One region of the Rhizobium sp. ZK1 genome, then DNA from elsewhere that is predicted to be linked to it. Evidence: riboswitches for the same ligand, from Rfam matches in the RefSeq annotation. Region 1 holds a riboswitch; each other region holds the start of a gene.
The links. Region 1 has a riboswitch for cobalamin ahead of ACK9YZ_RS12370 (ABC transporter substrate-binding protein). Riboswitches for the same ligand answer to the same signal wherever they lie in the genome.
Positions count from the first base shown of each region.

Region 2: it holds a riboswitch for cobalamin, as region 1 does, so the genes downstream of both, cobU (bifunctional adenosylcobinamide kinase/adenosylcobinamide-phosphate guanylyltransferase) here and ACK9YZ_RS12370 (ABC transporter substrate-binding protein) in region 1, are expected to answer to the same signal.
Region 3: it holds a riboswitch for cobalamin, as region 1 does, so the genes downstream of both, nrdH (glutaredoxin-like protein NrdH) here and ACK9YZ_RS12370 (ABC transporter substrate-binding protein) in region 1, are expected to answer to the same signal.
Region 4: it holds a riboswitch for cobalamin, as region 1 does, so the genes downstream of both, bluB (5,6-dimethylbenzimidazole synthase) here and ACK9YZ_RS12370 (ABC transporter substrate-binding protein) in region 1, are expected to answer to the same signal.

Region 1 covers NZ_CP180586.1:2,379,371-2,385,187, forward strand. Annotated here, with positions in the region: gene ACK9YZ_RS12350 (hypothetical protein) at 1-99, opposite strand, end outside; gene ACK9YZ_RS12355 (ArsR/SmtB family transcription factor) at 284-598, shown strand; gene ACK9YZ_RS12360 (SRPBCC family protein) at 595-966, shown strand; gene ACK9YZ_RS12365 (ATP-dependent Clp protease proteolytic subunit) at 1,015-1,635, shown strand; cobalamin riboswitch at 1,981-2,231, shown strand; gene ACK9YZ_RS12370 (ABC transporter substrate-binding protein) at 2,409-3,425, shown strand; gene ACK9YZ_RS12375 (FecCD family ABC transporter permease) at 3,422-4,462, shown strand; gene ACK9YZ_RS12380 (ABC transporter ATP-binding protein) at 4,459-5,223, shown strand; gene ACK9YZ_RS12385 (class I SAM-dependent methyltransferase) at 5,227-5,817, shown strand, end outside.
Region 2 covers NZ_CP180586.1:2,497,120-2,502,936, reverse strand. Annotated here, with positions in the region: gene ACK9YZ_RS13015 (cobyric acid synthase) at 1-507, shown strand, start outside; gene ACK9YZ_RS13010 (chloride channel protein) at 504-2,294, opposite strand; cobalamin riboswitch at 2,502-2,896, shown strand; gene cobU (bifunctional adenosylcobinamide kinase/adenosylcobinamide-phosphate guanylyltransferase) at 3,100-3,609, shown strand; gene cobW (cobalamin biosynthesis protein CobW) at 3,614-4,660, shown strand; gene cobN (cobaltochelatase subunit CobN) at 4,670-5,817, shown strand, end outside.
Region 3 covers NZ_CP180586.1:3,654,644-3,660,460, reverse strand. Annotated here, with positions in the region: gene ACK9YZ_RS18565 (MerR family transcriptional regulator) at 1-82, opposite strand, end outside; gene ACK9YZ_RS18560 (heavy metal translocating P-type ATPase) at 193-2,430, shown strand; partial or broken gene ACK9YZ_RS18555 (hypothetical protein) at 2,475-2,663, shown strand; cobalamin riboswitch at 2,840-3,065, shown strand; gene nrdH (glutaredoxin-like protein NrdH) at 3,326-3,547, shown strand; gene nrdI (class Ib ribonucleoside-diphosphate reductase assembly flavoprotein NrdI) at 3,561-3,974, shown strand; gene nrdE (class 1b ribonucleoside-diphosphate reductase subunit alpha) at 3,953-5,817, shown strand, end outside.
Region 4 covers NZ_CP180586.1:1,820,194-1,826,010, forward strand. Annotated here, with positions in the region: gene ACK9YZ_RS09330 (ribonuclease H family protein) at 1-35, opposite strand, end outside; gene ACK9YZ_RS09335 (DUF2865 domain-containing protein) at 234-1,313, shown strand; gene bluB (5,6-dimethylbenzimidazole synthase) at 1,273-2,007, opposite strand; cobalamin riboswitch at 2,049-2,239, opposite strand; gene ACK9YZ_RS09345 (3-deoxy-7-phosphoheptulonate synthase) at 2,542-3,609, shown strand; gene ACK9YZ_RS09350 (hypothetical protein) at 4,165-4,566, opposite strand; gene ACK9YZ_RS09355 (TolB family protein) at 4,671-5,504, opposite strand; gene ACK9YZ_RS09360 (NAD+ synthase) at 5,532-5,817, opposite strand, start outside.

The DNA of each region.
Region 1 (5,817 bases):
CTCCTTGACGGGCGGAGCGGGTTTTCCGGGCGGCGGAACGGGGGCTGACGGATGAGGTTCAGGTGCCAGGACCTTGATCGCTGTGGCAGGATTCGTCATGGCCTTGTTCTCCGGCTCGCGTGAAGGGCTTGAATGCAAAAGCCCAACGAGGCCGGGCCTGCGATGTTCCAGAGGCGCGGCCTTTTTCCGCCCGACGGAGACCTCGGCGCTCGCATCGGGTTCGCAAGACGCGCAGATGACGCAAGCCCTTGCGAATCACATAAGTCTGTGCTTATGTGTCATCATGATGGAACACGACATTTTCCGCGCCCTCGCGGACCCGACACGCCGCACGATCTTCGAGAAACTGGCGACCGGCAGCATGAATGCCAGCGCGCTTCGCCAAGGCATGGATATCAGCCAGCCGGCGATGTCCCAGCATCTCGCCGTGTTGCGAGCGGCAAGGCTGGTGCGCGAACAGAAGGAGGGTCGTTTCGTGAATTACGAGGTCGACCCCGAAGGGCTCACCCTCATCGCCCAATGGCTGGCGAAATATCGCGCCTACTGGCCGGCCCGCATCGATGATCTCAAGCTCTTGCTGAAGGATATGGATCAATGAACGAGGTGAAAGCCAAGGTGCAAGCCAAGCAACAACAAAGCGGCTTCGAACAGACATATGAGCTGGATGCGCCACTGGAAAAGGTCTGGCGCGCGATCAGCATTGCGGAATTCCGGGAGAAATGGCTGCCGAAGGAAGCGCTTGCCGATCCGCAATCGCTCTCCGAGACGCCAGGCAAGGAAATCCGCTACCGATTGCGCGACGATGCCCCGCCCTATCTCGAAAGCACCGTCACCTTCACGATCGCCGCGAACGCATCCGGCGGAACCAGCCTGCGGATCGTCCACGAATTGACCGGAGCCACTTTCGAGCGGCTTTCGAGATCGGTCGCCAACAGCAACGGCCAGACCATGATGCTCGCCGCCTGACGCGGCAGGCCTTCCCCCTGATCAACTCTGGAAGATTGGAGTTCGCCGATGCGCGAAACGATGCAACTCGTCCCTATGGTCGTGGAACAATCCTCGAGAGGGGAGCGATCCTTCGACATCTATTCCCGCCTCCTGCGAGAGCGGATCATCTTTCTGAACGGTGAGATCAACGACACCGTTTCGGCCCTCGTCTGCGCCCAATTGCTGTTCCTCGAAGCCGAAAATCCCAAGAAGCCCATCAATCTCTATATCAATTCGCCTGGCGGCGTCGTGACCAGCGGCTTTGCCATGTACGACACGATGCGCTTCATCCGCGCGCCGGTGCACACGCTCTGCATGGGAACGGCCCGCTCCATGGGCTCCTTCCTGCTGATGGCCGGCCAGCCGGGAGAGCGCTATGCCCTTCCGAATGCCAGCATCCTCATCCACCAGCCCCTCGGCGGCTTCCAGGGCCAGGCCTCCGACATGCTCATCCATGCGGAGGAAATCAGGAAGACCAAGCAGCTCATGACGCGCCTCTACGCCGAACATTGCGGCCGATCCTATGAGGAGTTCGAGCAGGCAATGGATCGCGATCGCTTCATGACGGCGCAAGAGGCGCAGGAATGGGGCCTGATCGACCGCATCCTGCAGGATCGTGAAGAGATGACGGACGTCGCGCCACAATAGCCATCGGCTGCTTTGAAGGGGCTCGGCTCACCAATCGCTGTCGATGGCTTGCGTCATACGCCGCCATCCCGTCACGATGAAGAGCCGGCCAGACATCAGACGAGGCCCGCGCCCAATTTCTCAAAAATCCGACAGCCGGGACTGGACAACGCAGGTGTAACTTTATAACAGTGGCTATGTAATGTTATTACATTAAGGGAGATCTCATGTACCGGCGCCCTTTCACTGTCTCCGCAGTCGCCACCGCGCTCACATCCGCCGCCGCGCGGCTCGGGCGTCAGCCACGAAGGCGGCGTCGGATCCGACACACTTCGCATTCCGGTGCTTGACGTTGCCCATGGCGGCGTCATAGATCGGAGCGACGGTTCCCCGAAGAGAACTCCGAGGGGAATAATAGGGAACACGGTGAGGACGACCCAAGAGGGACCGAGACCGTGGCTGCCCCCGCAACTGTAAGCGGATTGTCGATCTCGGGGTTGATCGCTTCAACGATCATGCCCTCGGCCTCTGGGCCGTGCCACTGCGATTTCGCGGGAAGGCAGATGACCGGCACATATTCGCGAGCCAGGAGACCTGCCGTCGATCACGATCCAATCAAGCCGGGCGGGGATGCCCGACAAGGAGCAGACATGATTGACAAGACCCCTCCCCACCTGCCGCCATCCATCCGTCTCGATTGGACGATCCGCCGCTAGCTTGCCGCTCGCCGGCTTCGTTCGCGTTTTCGCGCACCGGCATCCGCCAGCCCTTTTCCTTCTGATCGAGAGTTTCCCATGCGACAGCTTCTGAAGAGCTTTTCCCTCGCGCTCGGGCTGGCCGGCTTTGCTGCGCCCGCCTTTGCCGCCACCCAATATCCCCTCACCCTCACCAATTGCGGCCAGCAGGTCACCTTCGAAAAAGCGCCGGCCAGGATCGTTTCGATCGGCCAGGGCATGACCGAAGTGCTGTTCTCGCTCGGCCTTGCCGACAAGATCGCCGGCACCGCCGTCTGGGTCGGCCCGGTCCTGCCGCAATATGCCGATGTCAACAGCAGGATCAAACGGCTGGCCGACAATGACCCGAGCTTCGAATCCGTCGTCGGCGCGGAGCCCGATCTTGTGACTGCCGAATTCGAATGGCATGTCGGCACGCAAGGCTCCGTCGGCAAGCGCGAGCAGTTCAAGGATCTCGGCATCAACACCTATGTCGCGCCGGCCGATTGCGTCGCCAAGATCAACACCGATGGCGGTGATGGCGTGCGCAAGGAACTGTTCACGATGGACCTGATCTATCAGGAAATCGCCGAACTCTCCGAGATCTTCGACGTGAAAGACCGCGGCGACGCGCTGATTGCCGACCTGAAAAAGCGCGAGGCGGATGCCGTTGCCTCTGTCGCCGGTGCAGCGGCGAAGAACCTGCCTGTCGTATTCTGGTTCTCCAGCAAGGAGGTCGAGGGCGATGCCTTCATCGCCGGCAAGAACAGCGCGCCGGCCTATATCCTGAAAACGCTCGGCGCGAAGAACGTCGTGACGACTGAAGAGGAATGGCCCCTCGTCGGCTGGGAAACCATTACGCAGGCCAATCCTTCCGTCATCGTCATCGCCACCATGGACCGCCGCCGCTATGCCGCCGACGATCCCAGGGTGAAGGTGGATTTCCTGGAGAATGATCCGGTCACCAGGGAGCTGGATGCGGTGAAAAACAAGCGCTTCATCATGATGGACGCTCAGTCGATGAACCCGACGATCCGCACGATCGACGGCATCGAAACGCTGGCAAAGGGCATCAAGTCCTTCGGTCTGACACAGTGAGCCAAGCGCTTTCGCCACAGAGGACATGGTGGGCGCTTGCCGCGCTCACCATCGCCGCCGTCATCCTGCTCGCACTGATGATCAGCCTTGCCGTGTCGATCGGCGAGATCGCCATCCCGCTCGCCACTACGGCAAAGGCGGTCTCCAACCGCCTGTTCGGCACGGCGTTCGAGCTCAGCCGCATCCATCAGGGCATCATCTGGGATTACCGCCTCAGCCGCGCGCTGGTGGCGGCAAGCGCCGGTGCGTCGCTGGCGCTTTGCGGCGCGATCCTGCAGGCGCTGCTGCGCAACCCGCTCGCCGAACCCTATGTGCTCGGCATCTCCGCCGGCGCATCGACGGGCGCCGTCTGTGTCATGATATCAGGCCTCGGTTATGGCATACTCGGCCTGTCGAGCGGGGCCTTCATCGGCGCGGTCGCCGCCTTCCTGCTGGTCGGCGTGCTGGCGGCCGGTGCCGGCGGCACCAGCGAGCGCATCATTCTCTGCGGCGTGGCGGGCTCGCAGCTTTTCAATGCGCTGACCTCCTATATCGTCACCACCTCGGCCAATGCCGAACAGGCCCGCGGCGTGCTCTTCTGGCTCTTGGGATCGCTGAGCGGCGTGCGCTGGCCGGATGTCTATCTTTCCGTGCCCATCGCCGTGATCGGCTTCATCCTCTGCCTCGCGCATGTGCGTGCGCTCGATGCCTTCGCCTTCGGCACGGATGCCGCAGCCGCGCTCGGCGTCCCGGTGCGCCGGGTGCAGTTCACCCTGCTCGCCGTCACGGCCGCGATGACGGCGAGCGTCGTCAGCATGGTCGGCTCCATCGGCTTCGTCGGCCTCGTCATTCCCCATGCCGCCCGCTTCCTCGTCGGGCCGGCGCATGGCCGCCTGCTGCCGGCGACCGCGCTTGGCGGCGCGCTCTTCATGGTCGGCGCCGATATCATCTCGCGCATCATCATTCCGCAGCAGATCCTGCCGATCGGCGTCGTCACCGCGCTCTTCGGCGCCCCGGCCTTCGCCATCATCCTCTATCGCGTGCGGAGAAGCGCATGAGCATATCAGTCGACAAGGTCACCTATGCCGCCGGCAATACCGTCATCGTCAATGGCGTCAGCATATCGGTCGAAACGGGCAAGGTGCTCGGCCTGCTCGGGCCGAACGGCTCCGGCAAATCCAGCCTGCTTCGCCTGATCTGCCGGCTGCGGCAGGTCAGATCCGGCATCATCCGCCTCGGCGAAGACGACGTCTCCGGCCTTTCGCGCGCCGCCCTCGCCCGGCGCATCGCCTTCGTCGAGCAGCAGTCGACGACGGATACGCAGATCACCGTGCGCGATGTCGTGCGCCTCGGCCGCACGCCGCATCGCGGCCTCCTCGCCTCCTGGGGCTCCGATGACGATGCCGCCGTCGAGGAAGCGCTTGCCCGCGTCGACATGGCCGAGCGCGCCGGCCAGCTCTGGCAGACGCTGTCGGGCGGCGAGCGCCAGCGCGTGCATATCGCCCGGGCGCTGGCCCAGAGCCCGAGCGAATTGCTGCTCGACGAGCCGACCAACCACCTCGATATCCAGCATCAGCTCGATATCCTGGCGCTGGTTTCCAAACTCGGCCTCACCTCGATCATCGCCCTGCACGATCTCAATCTGGCAGCGATGTTCTGCGACCATCTCGCCGTGCTGCAGAAGGGCGAGGTTGTTGCATCAGGCATACCCGAAGAGGTGCTGACCGAGGAGCTGATCGCCAGCGTCTTCGGCGTGCGCGCCCATATCGAAAAATCACCCGTGCATGGCCGCACGTATATCCAGTATCTGATGGGTTGAGGGATGGACGGCTCCAATTTCGATCTCCCCAATTTCGATCTCCCCAATTTCGATCTCAAGGAAGAGATCCGCGACTACTGGTCGAAGCGCTCTGAAACCTTCGACCTCGCCTTCGGCCACAGGATCGCCCCCGGCCCGGAGGCAGACGCCTGGCAGAAGCCGATCCGCGATGCCCTCGGCCCGGAGCCGAAACGCGTGCTGGAGCTTGCCTGCGGCACCGGCGAAGTGACCCGCCTGATCCACGATCTCGGCCATGACGTCACCGCGCTCGATTTCTCCGAGGCGATGCTCGCTGTCGCCCGCGCCAAACATGCCGGCAAGGAGCGCCTGCGCTTTATCCTGGCGGATGCCGAAAACACCCTGGAGCCGGACGCGAGCTACGACGCCATCATCTGCCGCCACCTCGTCTGGACGCTGACCCGCCCGGAGGAAACCTTTCGCGAGTGGTTCCGCATCCTCAAACCAGGCGGCCTGCTGCTCTTCTTCGACGGCGACTGGGCGAGCCCGAAGCCAACCGGCCGCATCGCCAGCCGGCTGATCTCCTGGATCGACCGCATCATCGGCGCCGACAGCAATTATGACGGCGCACTCGGC
Region 2 (5,817 bases), 120 kb from region 1:
GACCGTGACCTTGCCGCTCATGTCAGGCGGGGTGGCCGGGTGATCGGCATCTGCGGCGGCTACCAGATGCTCGGCCGCAGGGTGCATGATCCACTGGGCATTGAAGGGGCGGTGACTGACATTGAAGGGCTTGGCCTGCTCGATGTTGATACCGAGATGGCGCCGGAGAAGACCGTGCGCAACAGCAGCGCGCGCTCCTGTCAGTATGAGGTGCCGCTATCGGGCTATCAGATCCACCTCGGCATCACGCAAGGGGCCGATTGCGCGCGCCCGGTGGCGGTTGTCGATGGCCTGCCGGATGGGGCGGTTTCCGCCGACGGGCATGTCATGGGCACCTATCTGCACGGCCTGTTCGGTTCGGATGCCTATCGGGGCAGGCTTCTCGAAAGCTTCGGGCTTTCAGGAGAGCGGGCGAACTATCGCCAAAGCGTCGATCAGGCGCTGGACGACGTTGCCGCGGAGCTTGAGCGCACTCTCGATGACCGCTTTCTTGCCGGCCTACTCTAAATCTCGCCTGAAACTTCGCGGCGGCGGCGGTCGAGTTCTTCGCTGTAGCGGCGTAGTGTGTGGCTTTCGCTGAGCTGGCCGATCACCTTGCGCTCGATCATGTTGTTGACGACGGCGAGTGCTTCGCTTTCGGTCTTGTCGAAGATCGCGGCTGCCTGCTTGGCGTTCATCTGCGGCTGCAGGAAATCGTTTTTATAGCGGATGAAATCGGCGAGATTCTGGGCTTCGTCCTGCGCGCTGGTGGGATTTGCGTAGATTTCCGGGACGAGCACCAGACCTGCATATTTGTCCTGATCGTCAACAAGGATGACGCGCTGAGTCGAGCCGATCGGGTAGGCCGTCTTGAAGTCGCCGAGCGTCATGCTGTTTTTAGCCGTCTTCACATCGGCGCGCATCAGCTTGTCGACGGTCAGGTTGCGGATCCAGCCGACATCATGGGCGCTGCGGATGCTCTCGCCGCGCAGGTGGAAACGCCATGTGGCGAAGGAGTAGCCGAAGGTGGTGCGAACCACGAGCGAGGAAGTGATGACGGCGGCGAGCACGAGGGCGGTGATCGGAAAGTCGCCGGTAATCTCCAGTGCGAGGAAGGTCATGGTCAGCGGCCCGCCGATGACGGCGACGGCAAGCGAACTCATGCCGACCACGGCATAGATGACGGGGGTCAGCGTCGCATCGGCAAAATAGGGGGCGGAATAGGCAAAGAGCTTGCCGAGCAGCGCGCCCATGAAGAGTGAAGCGAAGAACAGGCCGCCCCTGAAGCCGGAGCCGATCGAGACAGCCGAAGCGACCGATTTCAGCAAAAACAGGCTGATAAGGGCGGGGATCGTTACTTCGTTGGCGAGGTTCAGATGCAGTGCGCCATGTCCGGCGGCCAGAATCTGCGGCGAGACCAGCGCCAGCAGGCCGACGACGATGCCGCCGAGCGCCGGGCGAAAGGGCAGCGGGACGGAGCTCTTTCTCGCCAGTTCCTCGACGAAGGCAACGCCCTGCATGAGCAGGATGCCGATGCCGGCGCAGAAGGCGCCGAGTGCGATCGCCGGCACGTAATCGGCCGGCTGGACAGCGCCGAAACTGCCGACATCGATGATGAAATCGCTACCGGCAAGCAGGCGTGCAACCAGTGTGGCGACCAGGGCTGCAACGACGACCGGTGTCAGCGAGACGATGGCGTATGTGCCGATGATGAGCTCGAAGGCGTAGAACGCGCCGGTCAGCGGCGCATTGAAGGCGGCCGCGATGGCGCCGGCAGCGCCGCAGCCGACAAGCACGCGCAGATCGGCGCGGCGCAGTTGCAGTTTCAGGCCGAATTTCGAGGCGATGCCGGCTGCAAGCTGCGTATAGCCGGCTTCCAGACCGACCGAGGCGCCGAAGCCGTTGGAGATGATGTTCTGGACGGCGACGAGAATGCTGTCTGTCAAAGACAGGCGACCGCCATGCAGCGCATTGGCCTCGATCGGGTCGACCATCGGCTTCTTGCGCCACTTGGCGAGGATGAAGAACAACAAGCCGAGTAGGATACCGCCGGCGAAAGGCGCCGTCATCAGCAGGAACTGGTTGTCGATCTGCGAAGCGCTGAGCCGGGTTTCGGTTTCGATGCCGAAGATCAACCGGTGCATTGCCTCGGACACGAAACTCATGGCGCTGACCGCCAGCCCCGCAGCGATGCCGACCAGCGCGCCGGCAAAGACCAGGCCTATTTCACTTTGTCTGGCGAGGGCGCGCAGGCGTCCCAAATCGAATATGGTTGTGAAGGGCCGGAAGCGGCGGATATCCATTCGGGAGAGCATCATAGGAGAACTAGGCGACAGGAGCGGCGGTCAAGGGTGGCAGGCGGCACCGCATGCCTGCCAATTGCGGCTAAATACCGGCCGGGCAGTAAAGTTTCTATGACATAAGATTTTGAATAAACACGATAATCTTGGTAGTGTAAGTAGAGATGAACCTCTCTGGCACAGTGCGGGGCAATTGACATGGGGGTTGCGCGCGCCTAACCATGAAACCACATAATGGATGGTTCCGGATCGGCCTGACGCCTTCCGGATGAAAAGGGAATGTGACGAGGCGGACCCAAACCGGGGGCCTTCATCACAGCCGACCCCGCGACTGTAGAGCAGTCAGGGTCTTCCGTCCGGCATTTCGACTGCCGCGCCGACGGCCCGCATCCTGTGGGCGGGCAAGGTGGAACAGGCGCCGGAAAAGCCACTGGAAATGCACCGTGATCAGCCGGGGCAGGACGCCTCTCTTTCTACGAATCGTCCGCCTTTTCACGAGATGCAGCCGGGAAGGCGAGGCAGATCCGCTGGCACGATCAGGGGCGACCGGAAACGGTTGCCCCTATCGCGGCCGACAACTGCGAGCCAGGAGACCTGCCATCCGTGCCGGGCATAGTGCCCAACTGGGTGTTTTGCCCGCTGCCAGCACGGAGGTTGTTTTGGCTGAAGAATATGGTTCGGTGCTGCCTTTGGCGGTGCGATTGGCAGGCGTCGGTGCGGTGCTTTCGGCCTCTTGCGTCGAGTCTGTGGCACCCGCCTCTGTTGCCAAGGAAAGTACACTTAGAACAAGCCGCATCCTCTCTCACAGGAGCGTTTGCGCATGACCGCCACCTTCATCCTCGGCGGCGCGCGCTCCGGCAAATCCCGCTTCGCCGAAAATCTCGTGACAGCCAGCGGCCTCGACCGCCACTACATCGCCACCGGCCGGGCGTGGGACGGGGAGATGCAGGCGCGTATCGACCGGCACAAGGCCGATCGCGGTCCCTCCTGGACCACGCACGAGGAGCCGCTCGATCTTACGGAGCGCCTTGCGGCCATCGATGGCGAGGGCAGGGCGATCCTGGTCGACTGCCTGACGCTCTGGCTCACCAATCTTATGATGGACGGGCGCGATATCGCTGCGCAGTCCGCAGCGCTCGCCGCCTTTCTCCCTGACGCAAAGGCGCGGCTCGTCATCGTTTCCAATGAAGTCGGCCTCGGCATCGTGCCCGAAAACCGCATGGCGCGCGAGTTTCGCGACCATGCCGGCCGGCTGCACCAGATGATCGCGGCAGAGGCCGACGACGTCTATTTTATCGCGGCAGGATTGCCGCTGAAAATGAAGGGTTAGTTCCATGCAGCAGAAAATTCCCGCGACCGTCATCACCGGCTTCCTCGGCGCCGGCAAGACGACCATGATCCGCAACCTGCTCACCAATGCCGGCGGCAAGAAGATCGCGCTCATCATCAACGAGTTCGGTGATCTCGGCGTCGATGGCGATGTGCTGAAGGGCTGCGGGGCGGAGAATTGCACCGAAGACGATATTATCGAGCTCACCAATGGCTGCATCTGCTGCACGGTCGCCGACGATTTCATTCCGACCATGACGAGGCTTCTGGAGCGCGATCAGCGTCCGGACCATATCGTCATCGAAACCTCGGGCCTCGCTTTGCCGCAGCCGCTGGTGGCCGCCTTCAACTGGCCGGATATTCGTAGCGAAGTCACCGTCGATGGCGTCATCACCGTGGTCGATAGTGCCGCTGTCGCCGCTGGTCGTTTTGCCGATGACCACGATGCCGTCGATGCGCGCCGCGTCGAGGATGAATCGCTCGACCATGAAAGCCCGATCGAGGAGCTGTTCGAGGATCAACTGACCTGCGCCGACCTGATCGTACTGAACAAGACCGACCTGATCGACAGCGACGGGCTCGGTCGCGTGAAGAGCGAAGTCGCCTCGCGCATTGCCCGCAAGCCTGTGATGATCGAGGCCAGGAATGGCGACGTGCCGGCAAGCGTGCTGCTCGGCCTCGGCATCGGAACGGAAGACGACGTCGTCAACCGCAAGTCCCATCACGAGCTGGAGCATGAGGACGGTGAGCCCCACGATCACGACGAATTCGACAGTTTCGTCGTCGAGCTTGGTGCGATCTCGGACACGGCCGGTTTCGTCGAGAAGCTGAAGGGCATCATTGCCGAGCATGACGTGCTGCGCCTCAAGGGCTTCATCGACGTCTCCGGCAAGCCGATGCGCCTGCAGCTGCAGGCCGTGGGTGTCCGTATCGACCAGTATTTCGACCGCGCCTGGGCATCGGGTGAAACGCGCAGCACGCGTCTCGTTGTCATCGGCCTGCACGAGATGGATCAGGACGCGGTGCGCAAGGCGATCGAAGCGCTCGCATGAGGATATAAAATGCATCTGCTTCTGGCCCAGCAGGGAACGATCAGCGACGGGGACGAGGCAATCGACCTCGGCCAGTCGCCGGGCGATATCCTGTTCCTGTCGGCTGCCGACACCGAGCTTGCGGCAATTGCCGCGGCGCATGCCGGCGGGGCGGCCGGGCATTCGCTGCGGCTTGCGAGCCTGATGAGCCTGAAGCATCCGATGTCGGTCGATACTTACGTTGAACGCACGGCGCGGCATGCGAAGCTGATCATCGTGCGGGCGCTGGGTGGGGCGAGCTATTTCCACTATGCGCTGGAGGCGCTGCATGCGGTGGCGGCGCGCAGTGGTGCGCTGATTGCGGTGTTGCCGGGGGATTCCAAGCCGGATGCCGGGCTGACGCCGTTTTCGAATGTGGCGCTTGAAGATCTCAATGCGCTATGGGGCTATCTGATCGAGGGTGGAGACGCTAACGCGCGGGGCTTTCTTGCCTATGCGGCGGCGATGCTGTCTGGAGCGGAGAAGCCGGCGCCGGCTGCGCCGTTGATGAAGGCGGGGATCTGGTGGCCGGGGCGGGGGCTGGTTGGGGTCGAGGAGTGGAAGGGGTTAGTTACTAGCGTTTCTGCAGGTACCACGCTCTCGGACGAAGAAGAGGGTACCACTCATTCGACGGAAGAGGTGGGATGCAAACCCACGGACCGACCTACCGTCGCCATCGCCTTCTACCGCGCCCTCGTGCAGAGCGGCGAAACCCGCCCCGTCGAAGCCTTGATCGAGGCTCTGCAGGCGCAAGGCCTGCGTCCGCTGCCGGTCTTCGCCTACAGCCTCAAGGACCCGGTCTCGAAAGGCATACTCGAAAGCATCTTCGCCGACCTGAAGCCCGAAGTCGTCATCAACACGACGGGCTTTGCCGTCTCCGCCCCCGGCGCCGATCGTGAGCCGACGGTACTGGAGGCGAACGACGCCATCGTGCTCCAGGCAATCTTTTCCGCCTCGTCGCGGGAAGCCTGGGCTGCCTCGTCGCAAGGGCTCTCGGCCCGTGATCTCGGCATGAATGTTGCGCTGCCGGAGGTGGATGGCCGCGTGCTGTCGCGTGCCGTCTCCTTCAAGGCAGCCGCCCGCTATGATGCCGCGGTCGAGGCCAATATCGTCTCCAGCGAGCCTGATGCCGGGCGCAT
Region 3 (5,817 bases), 1.3 Mb from region 1:
GGCCGATGCTCTCATAATAGCGGATCGTCGGCACTTTGACGCCGCTGTGACGCGCGGCTTCACCGATGGTGATCTTTTTCATGATTTTCCTCTTGCACCTCTAGTCGCTAGAGGATGTAGGAAGGACGCTGCCTACAAGCAAGGATTTAGATCGTGAGCGAAGCAGCACAGGCACGGTACAGGGTCGGCGGTATGGATTGCGCCGCCTGCGCAACGAAGATCGATACGGCCATCAGGCGTATGGACGGGGTCGAGGATGTCACGGTTTCGGTGACGGCCGGCACGATGACGGTGCGCCACAATGGCAGCAGCGATCTCAAGGCGATAGAGAGGAAGGTGACCGGCCTCGGCTATTCCGTCGCTCCGCTCACGGGCAAGGCGCCCGCTCAGGAACAGAAGGGCGGCCACGATCACGCGCATCATGATCACGATCATGGGCACGACCATGACCATGAGCACCACGATCATGGCGGGCATGAACATCATGACCACGATCATTCCGGTCACGCCCATTCGCATGGTGTGGAGGAAGTCCAGGGGCTGCACGGTCATGATCATCGACCGATGACCGGCCCCTGGTGGCAGAGCAAGAAGGGCCGGCTGACGATCTTCTCCGGCCTGGCGCTCGTTATCGCCTATGTGATCGGCCATCTGGTGCCGGCGATCGCTTCCTATGCCTTCATTGCCGCCATGCTGGTCGGGCTGGTTCCGATCGCGCGGCGCGCCGTCATGGCCGCGCTTGCCGGCATTCCCTTTTCGATCGAAATGCTGATGACAATCGCCGCCGTCGGTGCCGTCATCATCAATGCCGGCGAAGAAGCGGCGACGGTCGTCTTCCTGTTCCTTGTCGGTGAGCTGTTGGAAGGCGTTGCCGCCGGAAAGGCGCGCGCCAGCATCCAGTCGCTGACGACGCTGGTGCCGAAGAATGCGTTGCTCGAAACGGGCGGTGAGGTGAAGGAAGTGCCGGCGGAAACGCTTACCGTCGGCTCAGTCATTCTCGTACGGCCGGGCGATCGGATTTCCGCCGACGGTACGATCCTGTCTGGTGAGAGCGCCATCGACGAAGCGCCGGTGACCGGCGAAAGCACGCCGGTGCGCAAGGGAACCGGCGAGACCGTCTTCGCTGGCACGGTGAATGGCGATGCCGCAGTGCGCATTCGTGTGACGGCCGCTGCCGAGGACAATACGATTGCCCGCGTCGTCAAGCTGGTGGAGGAGGCGCAGGAATCCAAGGCGCCGACGGAGCGCTTCATCGACCGCTTTTCGCGCTATTACACGCCGGGTGTTGTCGTCGTGGCGGTTCTGGTGGCGATCCTGCCGCCGCTGCTGACGGGCGCGGCTTGGGGCGAATGGATCTACAAGGGCCTTGCGATCCTGCTGATCGGTTGCCCTTGCGCGCTCGTCATTTCCACGCCGGCTGCGATTGCCGCTTCTCTTTCGGCGGGTGCGCGCCGCGGGTTGCTGATGAAGGGCGGCGCAGTTCTGGAATCGCTTGGCAAGGTGACGGCCGTTGCCTTCGACAAGACGGGTACGCTGACCGTTGGCAAGCCGCAGGTGACCGATATCATTGCCTTTGGACGCTCTGAGACGCAGGTGCTGTCACGCGCCGCGGTCCTGGAGCAAGCTTCCAGCCATCCGTTGGCGCTGGCGATCCTAAACCGGGCGAAAGCCGATGGTGTACCCATGCCGCCGGCTTTCGAACTTGAGGCGCTGCCGGGCAAGGGTGTGACGGGCAAGGTGGGCGGCGAAACGCTCGATCTCCTGTCGCCGCCGGCTGCGCGTGAGCGTAGAGCGCTGAATGCGGAGCAGGATCAGCAGGTTACCATCCTGAATGGCGCGGGCAAAAGTGTTTCGGTGCTGCTGATCGATGGCGTCGCTGCCGGCCTGATCGCCATGCGCGACGAGCCACGCGAGGACGCAAAGAGCGGCCTTGCGACGCTGAAGGCGGCCGGTGTGCGGGCCATCATGCTGACCGGTGATAACAAGCGCACGGCAGCCGCCGTTGCCGGTGATCTCGGCATCGACTGGCGCGGCGAGCTGCTGCCGCAGGACAAGCAGCGCATCGTCGGCGAATTGAAGAAGGAAGGGCTTTTCGTCGCCAAGGTCGGTGACGGCATCAACGATGCGCCGGCGCTTGCTGCTGCCGATGTCGGCATCGCCATGGGCGGCGGCACCGACGTGGCGCTGGAAACGGCGGATGCGGCGGTGCTGCATGGACGTGTCGGCGACGTGGCGCGCATGATCGACCTTTCGAAGCGGACGATGCGCAATATCATGCAGAACATCACCATCGCGCTCGGGCTGAAGGCAGTGTTTCTCGTCACCACTATAGCCGGCATTACCGGCCTGTGGCCGGCGATCCTGGCGGATACGGGCGCGACCGTGCTGGTGACGATGAATGCGCTTCGCCTTCTTCGGATGAAGACATAAAGATTTCTCTATATCATCCTGCGATTGGATGCGGCAGTGCATGCTTGCCGCATCGTGGTTCCACGACCGAACTTCTGATGTTGGCGCGCGAGCGCCTGACGAATGGGCAGCTTTGGATCAACGCCGATTGCGGTCTGAAGACGCGTAAATGGGAGGAGGTTCGCCCAGCGCTCGTCAACATGGTGGCGGCTGCTCGATTGTTGCGCGGTGCCGCAGCAACGACCCGCGCATGAGCGCCTAGTCGATTCCTGGGAGAGCCGGCTATATGCCGGCTTTCACCTTTGAGGCCTCCTCCACAGCCTGTTTTCTTTACCATTCGTTAACCACGTTTTTCACAGGAATGCAGCGATTTCAAACATTCCGTAACGCGATGCACAAACCATCCGTTGACGCAAACCGGGATTCGCGTACTATATCTAGTGTTCAAGGTTCCTTCGATTCGTGAGGGTCGGGGGCTAAGACGGGAATACGGTGCGTTTCGCCATGACGGCGCGACAAAGCCGGAGCTGCCCCCGCAACTGTAAGCGGCGAGCAACTGTCCGATTTCAGGTCACTGAGGCATGAGGCTTTGGGAAGGCTGGGGCAGGGGCTTCGACCCGTAAGCCAGGAGACCTGCCTTGAATAAAACGTCCACGGGCGGGGTGTCCGGAAAGTCGCGTGCATGAAAGCGGAATCCATCCGTGCTGTTACGCTGCCCCGAACGTCCGCATGAGCACTTCGGGGTTGAAGTTATGTCGAGAACGTCAAGGCCGCCGCCCGCGCAAATCCTGCAAGGGATAATTTCAGGCGTTTAAGCGCCGACTCTGCAAGATCATCGTCAAGCGTTACCCCGGACGCCGCAAGGCGCCCGTGCCCTGTACTGCGTCCGAAATTCATTGACATCACGAGGAACATGATGAGCGTTACCGTTTACAGCAAGCCTGCCTGCGTTCAGTGCATCGCCACCTATCGCGCCCTCGACCGTCTGGGCGTCGACTATCAGATCATCGATATTTCCGAGGATGCCGACGCGCTCGATCGCGTTCGCGGCATGGGCTACATGCAGGTTCCGGTCGTCGTTGCCGGCGAGAACCACTGGGCGGGCTTCCGTCCCGACATGATCAGCGCGCTCTCCTAATTGGAGAAGAGCGATGGGCCTGATCGTCTACTATTCCAGCCGGTCCGAGAATACCCATCGTTTCGTCGAGAAGCTGGGACTGCGCGCGGCGCGCATTCCCCTCAGTGCTGAAGACATCCACATTCGCGAACCCTACGTGCTGATCTCGCCCACCTATTGCGGGGATGGCGGCCCAGGGATCGTAAAGGGAGCCGTGCCCAAGCAGGTAATCCGCTTCCTCAACGATGCGGAAAACCGCTCCAATATCCGCGGCGTGATTGCAGCGGGCAACAGCAATTTCGGCGAGACCTACGGGCTTGCCGGCGACGTGATCTCGCAGAAGTGCCGGGTTCCCTACCTCTACAGGTTCGAGCTTCTGGGAACTGCCGAGGATGTCGCCAATGTCAAAGACGGGATGGGACGATTTTGGACACAGGAACGAACCTGACGCGGGATGCGGGTGTAAAACCGCTAAAGGCCGTGGAAGCGCTGGACTATCACGCGCTGAACGCGATGCTGAACCTCTATGACGATGAGGGCAGGATCCAGCTCGACAAGGACCGCTTGGCGGCCAAGCAGTATTTCCTGCAGCATGTGAACCAGAACACGGTGTTCTTCCATAATCTCAGGGAGAAGCTCGATTATCTGGTGACCGAAGGCTATTACGAGCAGGACGTACTCGATCAGTATTCCTTCAATTTCGTCCGCGATCTGTTCGACGAAGCCTATGCCAAGAGGTTCCGGTTCCCGACCTTCCTCGGCGCCTTCAAATATTACACCAGCTACACGCTAAAGACCTTCGACGGTAAACGCTATCTGGAACGCTATGAAGATCGCATCTGCATGGTGGCGCTGGCGCTTGCCAGAGGCAATGAACAGCTGGCACGCGATCTGATGGAAGAGATCATTACCGGCCGTTTCCAGCCGGCAACGCCGACCTTCCTCAATGCCGGCAAGAAGCAGCGCGGCGAACTCGTCTCCTGCTTCCTGCTGCGTGTCGAAGACAATATGGAATCGATTGGTCGCTCCATCAATTCGGCGCTGCAGCTTTCCAAGCGCGGTGGTGGCGTGGCGCTGTCCTTGACGAACATCCGTGAGGCCGGTGCGCCGATCAAGCAGATCGAAAACCAGTCTTCCGGCATCATCCCCGTCATGAAGCTGCTCGAGGACTCGTTCTCCTATGCCAATCAGCTCGGCGCGCGACAGGGTGCGGGCGCGGTTTATCTCAACGCGCATCACCCCGATATCATGCGCTTTCTCGATACCAAGCGCGAAAATGCCGATGAGAAAATCCGCATCAAGACGCTGTCACTCGGCGTCGTCGTGCCTGATATCACTTTCGAACTCGCCAAGAACAATGAGGACATGTATCTCTTCTCGCCCTATGACGTGGAGCGGGTCTATGGCGTGCCCTTCACCGAGATCTCGGTGACGGAAAAGTATCGCGAGATGGTGGCGGATGCCCGTATCACCAAGAAGAAGATCAAGGCGCGCGAATTCTTCCAGGTGATCGCCGAAATCCAGTTTGAGAGCGGCTATCCCTACATCATGTTCGAAGACACGGTGAACCGGGCAAACCCGATTGCCGGGCGTATCAGCATGAGCAACCTCTGCTCGGAAATCCTGCAGGTGAGCGAGGCCAGCGAATTCAACGACGACCTTTCCTACAAGACGATGGGCAAGGATATCTCCTGCAATCTTGGCTCACTGAACATCGCGATGGCGATGGATTCGTCCGATTTCGGCAAGACGATCGAGATCTCGATCCGCGCGCTGACGGCCGTTTCCGATATGAGCCATATCTCCTCGGTTCCGTCGATCGAGAAGGGCAATGACGACAGCCATGCGATCGGCTTGGGACAGATGAACCTGCATGGATACCTCGCCCGCGAGCACATCCATTACGGTTCGGAAGAGGGCGTCGATTTTACCAATATCTATTTCTACACGGTGACCTATCACGCACTGCGCGCCTCCAACCGTCTGGCGCTCGAACGTGGTGCGAGCTTCAAGGGTTTCGAGAATTCGAAATATGCCTCGGGCGACTATTTCGACAAATATACCAGGCAGGAATGGAAGCCGGCGACCGAGAAGGTGCGGGCGCTATTCGACGATGCCGGCATCCATATTCCGACGCAGGAAGACTGGCTGGAATTGAAGAAGGCGGTCATGGTCTCCGGCCTCTATAACCAGAATCTGCAGGCGGTACCGCCGACAGGCTCGATCTCCTATATCAACCACTCGACCTCCTCGATCCATCCGATCGTTTCGAAGATCGAGATCCGCAAGGA
Region 4 (5,817 bases), 560 kb from region 1:
TCGCGTGTGCGGGATTCGTCGGAATTATCTGTCATATCAACTGTCTGGATATCAACGGCTTCCCGCGCGGTTGCAGGAAGCGGGAAAGTGGAAGCATCCGGCTTGCTGGATAAGATCGCAAAAATACGCTAGGAATTACTGCGAGCTTATTAAGGGAAACACGTTAAGACAAAGCGCGGTGGATGGAAGCCGCAACGCACTGATAGATGCTTTTCTCTTTCCGGAACGACGTCGTGAAGCGCCGAAACCTGTATCTCGTTTTCTGTCTGGCATTCGCGGCTCCTGCGGCGGCGCAGACCAATGCGATCTGTGAGGATCTGCGCGGGCGCCTTGCCGACCTGCCGCAAACCTTCGGCAACAGCAGCAGCGAGATGCGCCAATATGCCGGCGCGCTTGCCGAACAGAATCTCGAATTGCGCAAGGTGCGCAGCGATCTGCGCCGGTATGGCTGCACCTCCGGCAGCATGGTCGTCGTTGGCGGCGACAACGCCGGCTTCTGCTCCGAGCTCGAGCATGCTGAAGCCAGGATGGTCGACAATATCAGCTTCCTTCAGCATCGCCGCAACGAGTTGCGCCAGTCCGGCCCCGATGCGGCCCGCGCGGAACTGATGGCCGCGCTCGAAGACAATGACTGCAACAGCGACAGTTTCAGCGGGCCTGCCGAAGGCGACGCCTACGCGCCGGCTCCGAGCATCGAAGAGCAGGCCATGCGCAGCGACACGTTCATCCCGCTCGGCGGCGGCGAGCGCTATGGCCTGCCGCGCGCCGAAATGCTCTCGCCCGTCAGCACCATCTGCGTGCGCACCTGCGATGGCGGCTTCTTCCCGATCAGCAACAATGCCACCTCGGTCGATTTCGACCGTGATGCCGCGACCTGCGCGAAGATGTGCCCCGGCCTCGAGACGGAACTCTTCTATCGCGAGGTTTCCAGCACCGAGACCTCGAACATGATTTCGACGGCAACCGGAGCGCCCTACAGCGCGATGAAGAACGCCTTCGCCTACAAGACCCGTGCACCTGGCGAAAAATCCGCCTGCTCCTGCAATCTGTCTGCCTATTACGAGCAGATGCGAAAGAGCCAGGCCGCCTATGCGCCGGCGCCCGAGCCGAAGGGCTCGATCACCACGATCCGGACGGAAGCGCCGAAGGCGGTCGGCACCCCGCCTGCCTCGCAGCCGCAGGTGGCGGATCGCCCCTATGATCCCTCTGCCAGCAAGGTCCGGCAGGTCGGCCCGCAATTCCTTGCCGGCGATCAGGGCAAGATCGATCTCGCTAATCCGGCGACACCTGGCCCTCAACCTCAACAGCAGTAGTGACCGGCTCACGGTCCGATCGTCCCCAGCCGTCATGGAAGACGAGATCTTCCAGCGGCATGCGCTGCCGCCAGCCTTTGACCGCCAGTTCCGGCTGGTCATAGAGCCGGTCGACGAAGCCGGCGCAGAGCCAGGCCACCACCTCGATATGATCGGGGATGCCGAGGATTTCCTTCAGGTCGCCCTCGCGAAAAATGCTGACCCAGCCGATGCCGACGCCTTCCGCTCGCGCCGCAAGCCACAGGTTTTGGATGGCGCAGACGGTGGAATAGCTGTCCATGCGCGGATTATGCGTGCGCCCCAGCACCACGCTGCCGCTGCGGGTAGGATCACAAGTCACGCAGATTCCGAGCGGCGCCTCGACGATGCCTTCGAGCTTCAGCGAGCGATAGGCCTGCCGCCGCTCGGCGGTAAACATCAGGGCCGCTTCCTCATTCGCCTTCGCGAAGGCATCGCGCACCTGCGCCCTCACCTCGGCACTTTTCACCAGAATGAAATTCCACGGCTGCATGAAACCGACCGAAGGCGCGTGATGGGCCGCCATCAGCAATCGGGTGACGAGATCATCCGGCAGGGGATCGGGCAGGAACTGGCAGCGCACATCGCGCCGCGTCATGATCGCATGATAGACGGCCTCGCGTTCGGCCGCAGAAAAGCTGGATGCCGGGCAAACGGCATCGTCAATGGGTCGCATCGTCAAATCCCCAACAACGCAACCGCCCGCCGTCCGCGCGGGTTGGGTCTATCTTGCCAGGCCGGTCTTCTGACTTGGCGTCATCCACTTGGCCGCAGCCTTCCCGGCCTTGAGGCCAGTGGCGTGGTGAGCGGCAAGCGTCGGCCTTACAGCGTTGGGCACGTTCCGGTCTTGCACCGGATTCCCGATTCTCCCGCTTGTGACGGCGGGCACCTGACGGGCGATCTATGGCGTGGAAACGGCATGGCAGCAAGTCAATTCGGCGAATATGCCTGGAACGGAACTGCATCTCCGCCCCTGCCCGGTAAGGAACTGTCACTTGCAAAATTCCGCGTGACAATTTGTTTCCGCATCGCTACATAGCCAGCATGTCGATCTCGTCCGTCTACGCATCGCGATTTTATTCGTACCGCTGCTTCCAGCGGATGCGGGTCTGTGCGTAACCAAATCTAACGCGACGACAACCCGAACAGCCGCTAGTCTACCTGGCGGCTTTTTTGTTCCGCACGGTATGACCAAACAGGAGAGCATACCGTGACTGACACCATTGATGATCTGCGCATCGTCGAGATCACCCCGCTGACCAAGCCGGCCGATATCATCTCGGAAATCCCGCGGACATCAGCGGTCACCGAGACCGTGACCGGCACACGCGACACGATCCATAATATCCTGACCGGCAAGGACGACCGCCAGCTCGTCGTCATCGGCCCCTGCTCGATCCATGATCCGGCAGCCGCCCGCGAATATGCGTCCCGGCTCGTTGAGCAGCGACGACGCCTGTCCGGCGATCTCGAAATCGTCATGCGCGTCTATTTCGAAAAGCCCCGCACCACCATCGGCTGGAAAGGCCTGATCAACGACCCGCATCTCGACGGCACCTACCGTATCGAGGAAGGCCTGCGCCTTGCGCGCCGCCTGCTGCTCGACATCAACGCCATGGGCCTGCCGGCCGGCTGCGAATTCCTCGATACGATCACGCCGCAATATATCGCCGATCTCGTCAGCTATGGCGCCATCGGCGCGCGCACGACCGAAAGCCAGATCCACCGCCAGCTCGCCTCGGGTCTCTCCTGCCCGATCGGCTTCAAGAACGGCACGGATGGCGGCGCGCGTGTCGCGCTCGACGCGATCATGGCCGCTTCCCAGCCGCACCATTTCCCGGCCGTCACCAAGGACGGACAGGCAGCGATCGCCTCCACCCGCGGCAACGAGGACTGCCACATCATCCTGCGCGGCGGCAAGCGTCCGAACTATGAAGCGGCCGATGTGCAGGCCGTCATCGCCGAGGCAACCAAGCTCGGTGTCGACCCACGCATGCTGATCGATGCCAGCCACGCCAACAGCGGCAAGGATCCGATGAACCAGCCGAAGGTCGTCCACGACGTCACCGGCCAGATCGTCGCCGGCAATCACCACATCAAGGGCATGATGATCGAGAGCAACCTCGTCGCCGGCCGCCAGGATCTCGTCCCCGGCAAGCCGCTCGTCTACGGCCAGTCGATCACCGATGGCTGCATCGGCTGGGATATGTCTGTCGACGTGCTCGAGGACCTGGCGAAGGCCGTCCGTGATCGCCGCAAGGCTGCCGTCGCGGCCTGAGCGAGAGAATGAAGTGCGGCGGGCGAAATCCCGCCGTGCTATCGCCTATAATCCACCGCCCCTCCATCAAAGATGGCGCGGCTGCACAATATCATTCGCCGACCATCTTTTACTTCAGGACGGCAGGTGTGATCTCGAATTGCTCCGATTGAGAAGGCGAGCGACAAGCAAAAATACCATTGCCAGGACATATCCCGCCAGTACGGCTAATGCTTCCAACGCGAGTGGAAGCATTACGATACCGTCGCCGGGACCTTCCATCTCGTCTGGCGCTATCCTCGGCATTCCGACGAGACTGAAGGTCAAAACGGAAGCTAGTACCCACAGAAATGCGAACATATGTGGCATCCACTTTAAACGCTTGAGTGAACGCCCGACAAGATGCGCCAATAGAGGCGCCATGACATTCGAAATAAGAAAAATCGGTAGCGCGATGAGTGGAGGCAATATTGTGGGATAAGCGGGATCATAATGCATAGAGTACCGCCGACGAACGAGTCTGTACTTTTCAGATATCCCACAAACCAAGTCACGCGGCTACCGCCGCTGGCGCTTTCACGAAATGCGCCTGTGCAAGCACTTAGAGGCGACGAGCAAATTATAATTGGTCACTGTGCGGATAGAGCCGAGATATTCGTTCTCGTCGTCAACGACGTCGCTTAAAAACAGGAGAGCAATCTTATCCTGTGACTGGAGTATGAACTCCTCTTCCTGGGTGAGAGGCAGATCATCGAAGAAGTTCATAGCGTTATAATTTCTGAAGTACGTCTCATTGCCGCAAGCATATCTAACATCATTCTGAATATAGAATTTGGCGATGGGTACCGCCATCTGATTCAAAATTTGCGACTCCTGATATTTTCCGAACCATCGCAGATACTCGACCGGAAACGTAACAAACAGCAAAGCACGGCAGCAGATCAAAAAGGCAAACGCCGCGAGCAATACCTTGTGCATAATTGTATGAAGGTCCCTCTGATGAGTGAGCGATGCTAGCTTGAGAAGGGTTGCATAGGACTTGAGGCCACGAGCACTCCATCATCAAACTGCGATGCGCCCTCTCAAGATCTCACCGGAAAATACCGCACATAGGCGAATTCCTCGCCATCCGGCGACCAGTTCGGCACATTGATCGTGCCCTGCCCGCCGAAAAGCTCGAACAGCTCCGTCAGATTGCCGCCATCCATATCCATCATGCGCAGCCGCACGTTCAGATCACGCGGATGGTCGAAGACATCGGGGTCGTAGGAGAGGATCAGCACCTTGTCGTTGTTGGGCGACGGATGGGCGAACCAGTTGCCGTAATTGTCCGATGTGACCTGCTGGAGACCCGTGCCGTCGGGGTGGATGCGCCAGATCTGCATCAGCCCGGTGCGGCTGGAATTGAAATAGATCCACTGCCCGTCCGCCGACCAGTCCGGCCCGTCATTGCGGCCCTCGCCATGCGTCAGCCGCTTCTCCTCGCCGCCATCGACCGAGATCGTGTAGATGTCGAAGACGTCGTTGCGGATGCCGCAATAGGCAAGCTCGCGCCCATCGGGTGACCAGCCATGCCAGTAGGACGGCAGGTTTCTGGTGATCAGACGCGGCTTGCCGCCCTCGATCGGGAGGATGTAGATCGCCGACTTGCCGAACTCGGTCTTGTCGGAAATGACGATCTCCTCGCCATCAGGCGAAATGCCGTGGTCATTGTTGCAATGGACGGCAAAGCCGGTATCGACCTTCTCGACAAGATCGCTGCCGTCGAGCCGCAGCCGGTAGAGCAGCGCGTCGCCATTGATCAGCAGATAGGCGCCGTCGCGCGAGAAATTCGGCGCCTCCACCAGCGCTTCCGTCTGCCAGATGACACGGCTTTCGCCCCGCCGCACATTGTAGATTTCAACTGAGCTGCGCATTCATCCCTCCCAGATTTTTGAAGCGTCTCAGCGATCCCGGAACCGGTTGGTGATCGGGTAGCGCCGGTCGCGGCCAAAATTCTTCTTGGTGATCTTCACGCCCGGCGCCGACTGGCGGCGCTTGTATTCGGCGAGATAGAGCAGATGCTCGATGCGGTGTACCGTTTCGACATCATGGCCGCGCGCCACGATCTCCTCGACACCCATTTCCCGCTCGACCAGGCATTCGAGAATGTCGTCGAGGACAGGATAAGGCGGCAGCGAATCCTGGTCTTTCTGGTCAGGGCGAAGCTCGGCCGAGGGCGCCTTGTCA